Regions from separate parts of the Paenibacillus sp. FSL R5-0341 genome, predicted to be linked through region 2. Evidence: a T-box and tRNA genes for the amino acid it is inferred to sense, from the RefSeq annotation. Region 2 holds a T-box; the other holds one or more tRNA genes.

Region 1 (3,431 bases), 680 kb from region 2:
CCCTTGATTTCAACCAATATTTTATCTTTGCTAATGTAGACAACCTCTAGCAATGTGCTTAACATCATTTTCTTCTTTTCTGTAGATGCATTTGTAAATATCTCCCCCCAAACTGGGAGATCATCTTTTAGAGCCTCCATCTCTGATATCTCCATTTTTTTGGAGGATAACAATTGCTCTATTCCCTTAATGTCTTCAGTAGTTTTCTGAATTTCGTTTTCTTTTTTCTCGATAAGACCATTGAGCATTTCTGGTTTGAATGCGCTCTTACCCATTATAGATTTTGGAACCTCAGCGTTTAATGTCACAAGCTCCTCGTAGTTCTCTTCCAGTAAATTTTGCATTGTTTTAATTTTTTCCTCTTCTTCATTAGAAACCTTCTTTTTTAATGATTCAATTTCTGATTGGAAATCTATTGTTCTGAGTTGACTTAAGTATACATCCACTCTTTCTAAGACTTGTCTCTCTACCTTCTTTGAAGAAAATGTTGCCTGTCCGTTACAATCCGTCTTTCCTTGCAATTTTCCACTACAACGGTAACTTTTATTCTGATTGTATCTGACTATTTCTCCATTAGCTGCTTTGTATTTATTTACAAATGTAGTCGTGGTCAATCTAGAATTACAACAACCGCATCTGGCTATTCCAGTTAAAAGTAAACTTCCTTTAGTGCTTATGGGAATGGAATTTTCATTTCTGTTTGGATTCTTAGGGTTCTTTTTATCCCTTATATTCTGCACACTATTCCAATCCTCTTCTGAAACTATCATTAATTCAGGGATTGGTTTTGAAAAGATATCGTCTCCTTCTTCTTTTCTGTATCTCATTACTCCTTTGTAAATTGGATTCTTAAGTATAACGTTTACAGTAGGAGCACCCCATTGTTTTGCTTTTCTTGTCGGAACATTTTTTTCGTTTAGAAGTTTAGCTATTCTTAATTGTCCGTAACCTTCTTTAAGCACTAGTCGAAATATTTCTTGTACGTTCTTTGACTCTTCTTCGTGCTTGCACAGTTTTTGCAGTGCTTTCCCTTTTTTATTTACATTACCGGAATCAACAATTTTATACCCGTAGGGAATACCTCCTCCCCTAAAAATACCATCTTCGACCATCTGTATATGTTTTTCGTTGACTCGTTCAGAGGTCTTCCTACTTTCATCGCTTGACTGCCAAAATCTTAAGTAGTTAACCATCCGATCGGTGTATGCTTCAATTTTTTGCTGACCTTCTATTACAGACCACATTTCTACCCCTTTGTTTACAAACCACTCAAGTACAAAGGGAGTCTCATCATCTTTTCTTCCAAGCCTATCAAACATAAATACCAACAAGACATCGAATAAACCATTCTCAGCATCCTCTTTAGCCTTTTGGATAACATCACGCTTCGAGGCAGGTACTTTAAAACCTGATACCCCTTTTTCGGTATATTCCTTAACTAGCTTCCATCCCTCTTGTTTCTCTACCATCTTCCTGCATGCTCGTTGTTGCATTGGAATATCGTTCCCGTCCATCGGACTTTTTGTGGACACTCGATATAGTGCCGCAACACGCTTTATTTGTCCCATTCCATCAACCACCATATCTTTTTTCTGTAATATTTTTATCGATAGACGTAACTACTTTCACTGCTTTATTTTATCCAAATTGTACCATTAAGTATATTTATTATCAACAAAAACCACCTACACATATTATTGGAGGTGGCGATAATATTATATAAAAAAGGCAACCCCTCTTGAGATATAACTCTCAAAAGAAGTTGCCTTTAATTTTACATATAGGACGAGTGGGGATCGAACCCACGACCCTTACCCTGTCAAGATAATGCTCTCCCGCTGAGCTATCGCCCTGTAATAATTAAGATGTATCCATAACGATCATACTACTATCTTTAGCTGAGCTAACAGATCATGATATATAATTGTTTCCCAATCAAGTAACAGTATCATATCAAGTAACCGTGTTCATTGTCAATCATTTATTTGGTTATAATTCACCCGAAATGGTGCACAATAAAGGAAAGATTCCCATTTATACAACGAGGTGAATTCCCTATGAGAAACTCAACAAAACGGTCAAAGTCCAATAAACATACATTTACCAAATGCTTCTTTCTCTTTGCTGGGCTTGTGATTCTCATTACAACCGTTACTGGTTGCGGCTTGGAGCGGGATGAACATACAGTACAATTTCAACAATTACACCAGCCCAATGAAAATGGTGATTCTCTGCCTGTCTGGCTAGACGTGTACTCCAAATCTGTGATTCAAGATGTATATTCTCCACGAGGGAGCAGTGAAGTCCTACCGTGAAGGTTAACAGGTGAATTACTCATCTTCATCCCACTTCCGTGAGTATGCTTTCTTGGTCACGTAATACAACAGAGCAATCATTCCCGCCGACATTAGCAATGTAATTACCATGATGCCTGCCATGCCCATCGCTAGTTCCTCCTCTCCCAATATGTTCCAGACTTAACTATACAGGAAAAGCATTTTTTTGTATAATTCAGTCTGATATGTCGCGCAAGAGCAGAAAGAAGGAATGGAATTGGCAGCTGAGATTAGTTATGTAACGACGGAAGAACAACTGGAGCAAGCCTTGGGGATTCGCCATCACGTTTTTGTGATCGAGCAACAGGTGCCTGCCGAGATTGAAATTGATCAATATGATGTCATCAGTCCTGATGTACATCATGTATTGTTAAGTACGGATGGGCAGGCTGTTGCCACGGGACGTCTGATCTATTACAGCAAGGATACGGCCAAAATGCAGCGGATCGCGGTGCTTGAGTCTCATCGTTCATTTGGTTATGGACGAGTGCTTCTGTTGGCCATGGAAGAGCGGGCACGTGAACTTGGCTTAACCTATTCTGTACTCGATGCACAATGTCAGGCTCAGAAATTCTATGAAAAACTGGGTTATGAAGTGATTTCGGAAGAACCTTTTTATGATGCAGATATTCTGCATGTTCGTATGAGAAAGAGCTTGTAAACCCTCGGCGTCGGCAGGTCTTTATCAGTATATGGTGCATACTTCCGACGAAATCGGATAGGCTAATCAGGTAAGCAGATTCCTATCTCGTCATATAAGGAGAGTGTGACATCATGGATCAAACGACACGCGAGAGTTTCACAGCCGTACAGAAAAATGGCGATGGTGACCTGACAGCATTTCAGACTTCAGCAGGACGTGTACTGGATTATCAGCAAGCACTTGCAGAAGTAAAGGCTGGCGCTATTGCCGGTGTGAATGTATTTAAAGGTAAGGATGGCGAAATGTACATTCGCGGTGATGCCGACGGTGACCCAACCAACAACCTGGACCAACTTCCCCATTTCTAAATAGATGCACAAGTCGTATGTGTGACACAGTAAGCGCCGATCCGGATATCCGGGTTGGCGTTTACTTATTATGACTAGTAGTCC
Region 2 (3,431 bases):
GAGCAATACAGCGAACCTTCTCCCATCTCGTCATTTATGGCCGAGACCGCTGATCGGTTAGCTTCTTACCCTGAGTCGGAACCATTGCTGCCTCTGGAGGAAGAGCCTTCTGCGTGGTCCGAGCCTTCCGTGGATGCATTGCCTGCCAACCCGAGAAGCTCAGATCAAGCAGTCTCAGAGCCTACTGCTCAATCATCTAATGAGTTAGCAGCACCAGATGTACCGGACGCACCGGACGTATGGCGCTTCGAATCCGCGAGATCTGTACCTCAGCAGGAGAATCAGGCAGTTGCCGATGTTCCAGTTGAACCACAGGCGGAGAACTGGCAGGGGGTATTCGCTTCGTCCGAACCAGGCAGCGCTGAGGAAGACCGACCGTCTTTTGAAGCGGCTGGGGTAGACGAGTTCGTGCAGAACGAAGCATTTGTTCCTGAACCTGTGGCTGAGACGGAAGACAAGCCGGAGCTGAAGGTTGCTTTTGGCAGCAAGAAAGAATCTGCACCACGGCAAGAGGAGGGCGTAGGTATCTCTTCCTTGTTATCCTCTGGCAGAGCAGCACGGGATGCTGAAGTGGAGCGAGGCGACGAGGTTCCTGCTGGTGTAGTACAGGAAGAAACGTATCCGGCTGATGATGTGGAATGGAAGAATTTGTTCTTGGGAACGATCGTGGACCAGACCCCATTCCGCAAGGTGAAACTGTGCATCGTTCAGCGCGAAGATACACTGGATGCCATTGCTGATCGATATCAATTAAGCACGAGGGAACTGCAGTTGTATAACCGATTATCTGAACAGGTTGTGGAAGAAGGTCAGATATTGTACATCCCTTAATCCGTAGTTAAAGCCTTCGTTACGACCCGTGATCCCCTTGAGGATTGCGGGTTTTTGCATGATTCGTCCTGAACCTGCATTCCAGCGCTCTTTATCCGCTGTTGTCAGGTTGACTATCGCGCACGAGCAAGGTATGATGTGTGTAGGTTTTTTGAAGAACAACGTGGAACGGGAGTAGTAGACAGTATGACCTTTCAGAGAGTGGAATTGCAACGCTGTGAGATTCCGCAGGAACCAACTGATCGAAGTCGCCCGGGAGTTGCCTGTTTGAATACAAGGGATGAATGAGATGTATCGTCATTTATTGCTGAGGTAGGATGGGCCGGTAGCAGCCGTTATCTGCTTGAAGTGTCACGTTATGTACAGAGGGTGAAGTCTATCTTGCTGTCGACGTGAAACAAAGGTGGTACCGCGAAAGCTAACCTTTCGTCCTTTGATGGATGAAAGGTTTTTTTGTTTTTTTTGGCGAAGATGATGAAGTAACGGAGGAATGACACATGTCTGAAGAAAAAAAATCAGCTGCAACAGAAATGCCGACCACTTACGATCCCAAGGCGGCAGAGGACAAATGGTACTCCACCTGGATGGAGCGCGGCTATTTCAAAGCCGGTCAACGTAAGGATGCCGAGCCGTATACAATTGTAATTCCACCCCCAAATGTGACCGGGATGCTGCACATCGGGCATGCGCTCGACTTTACACTGCAGGATATACTAATCCGCACGAAACGGATGCAGGGCTATGATGCGCTGTGGCTTCCGGGTTCCGACCATGCAGGTATTGCTACCCAAACCAAGGTAGAGCAGAAGCTGCGTGAAGAAGGTCTGACTCGTTATGATCTGGGACGCGAGAAGTTTTTGGAGAAGGTATGGGACTGGAAAGATCAGTATGCCACTACCATTCGTCAACAATGGGGCAAAATGGGACTGTCGCTTGACTACTCACGTGAACGTTTCACGCTGGATGAAGGTCTGTCCCAAGCGGTACGCAAAGTATTTGTTCAATTGTATGAAAAAGGCCTTATTTATCGAGGCAAACGTATCATTAACTGGGACCCGGTGAACCGGACAGCACTGTCCGACATTGAGGTTGAATATAAAGAGGTTCAGGGTCACTTGTACCATCTGCGTTATCCGCTTAAAGACGGAAGTGGCTACGTTACCGTGGCAACGACACGTCCTGAAACGATGCTGGGCGATACCGCGGTTGCTGTTCATCCGAAGGATGAGCGCTATGCAGATATGATTGGTAAAGTACTTGTACTGCCTATCATCGGACGTGAAATTCCAATTATCGCCGATGATTATGTGGATAAAGAGTTCGGAAGTGGTGCAGTTAAAATCACGCCTGCGCATGATCCGAATGACTTTGAAGTCGGCCTTCGTCATGATCTGCCTCAAATTACGGTAATGGATGAGAGCGGCACAATGAATGCAGAGGCCGGCAAGTATCAAGGGCTGGATCGCAGTGACTGCCGCAAGCAGATTGTTGCTGACTTGAAAGAACAGGGTGTATTGATCAACATCGAGGATCATACGCATCAGGTTGGACACAGTGAACGTACCGGAGCTGTTGTCGAGCCGTATCTGTCTACACAGTGGTTTGTTGAGATGAAGCCACTTGCGGAGAGAGCGATTCAGAAGCAACAGAGCGGCGAAGGGGTTAATTTTGTTCCAGACCGTTTCGAGAAAACGTATCTGAACTGGATCGAGAACGTTCGTGACTGGTGTATTTCCCGTCAACTGTGGTGGGGACATCGTATTCCTGCTTGGTATGATGAGGAAACGGGTGAAATCATCGTATCTGCTGAAGATCCGACGACGCTGCCAGAGAATGCTGGCCGCAAGTTGAGACAGGACGAAGACGTACTCGATACATGGTTCAGCTCTGGTTTATGGCCGTTCTCCACATTGGGCTGGCCGGAAGATACGGAAGACCTGCAACGTTATTATCCGACAAGTGTACTTGTGACAGGGTATGACATCATATATTTCTGGGTTGCACGTATGATTTTCACGGCATTGGAATTCACCGATGAGATTCCGTTCAAGGATGTGCTGATGCATGGTCTTGTTCGTGACGCAGATGGACGTAAAATGTCCAAATCACTGGGCAACGGTGTAGACCCGCTGGATGTTATTGAGAAATACGGCGCAGATGCAATGCGTTACATGATCTCAACCAGCAGCACGCCAGGTCAGGATCTGCGTTTCCGTTGGGAACGGGTGGAGCAGGCTCGTAACTTTGCCAACAAGATCTGGAATGCTTCGCGCTTTGCATTGATGAATCTGGAAGGATTCACCTATGAGGAACGTGACATTAGCGGAGAGCTTGGTACAGCCGATTATTGGATTTTGCACCGTCTGAACGAAACTTCCCGCGATATTACGCGTCTAATCGAAGCGTATGAATTTGGGGAAACGGGCCGTGTACTGTATAACTTTATCTGGGATGACCTGTGTGACTGGTATATTGAGTTTGCGAAACTGTCCTTCTATGGCGAAGATCCGGTTGCCAAGAAGAAGACACAATCCGTGCTGGCTTATGTGCTCGATCAGACCATGCGCCTGATTCATCCGTTCATGCCATACATCTCCGAA

Evidence for each region. A T-box is a leader RNA that pairs with one kind of tRNA and senses whether it is charged. The one in region 2 lies ahead of MKX75_RS22960 (valine--tRNA ligase), so its partner is inferred to be a tRNA-Val.
Region 1: it has a tRNA-Val gene. The T-box ahead of MKX75_RS22960 (valine--tRNA ligase) is inferred to sense a tRNA for this amino acid. The anticodon was not compared.

Annotation. Positions count from the first base shown of each region.
Region 1 is NZ_CP150241.1:4,433,215-4,436,645, forward strand. It holds gene MKX75_RS19855 (recombinase family protein) at 1-1,583, opposite strand, end outside; tRNA gene MKX75_RS19860 (tRNA-Val) at 1,782-1,853, opposite strand; gene MKX75_RS19865 (GNAT family N-acetyltransferase) at 2,554-2,997, shown strand; gene MKX75_RS19870 (DUF3892 domain-containing protein) at 3,111-3,347, shown strand; gene MKX75_RS19875 (hypothetical protein) at 3,422-3,431, opposite strand, start outside.
Region 2 is NZ_CP150241.1:5,111,502-5,114,932, reverse strand. It holds gene MKX75_RS22965 (LysM peptidoglycan-binding domain-containing protein) at 1-831, shown strand, start outside; T-box leader at 987-1,268, shown strand; gene MKX75_RS22960 (valine--tRNA ligase) at 1,329-3,431, shown strand, end outside.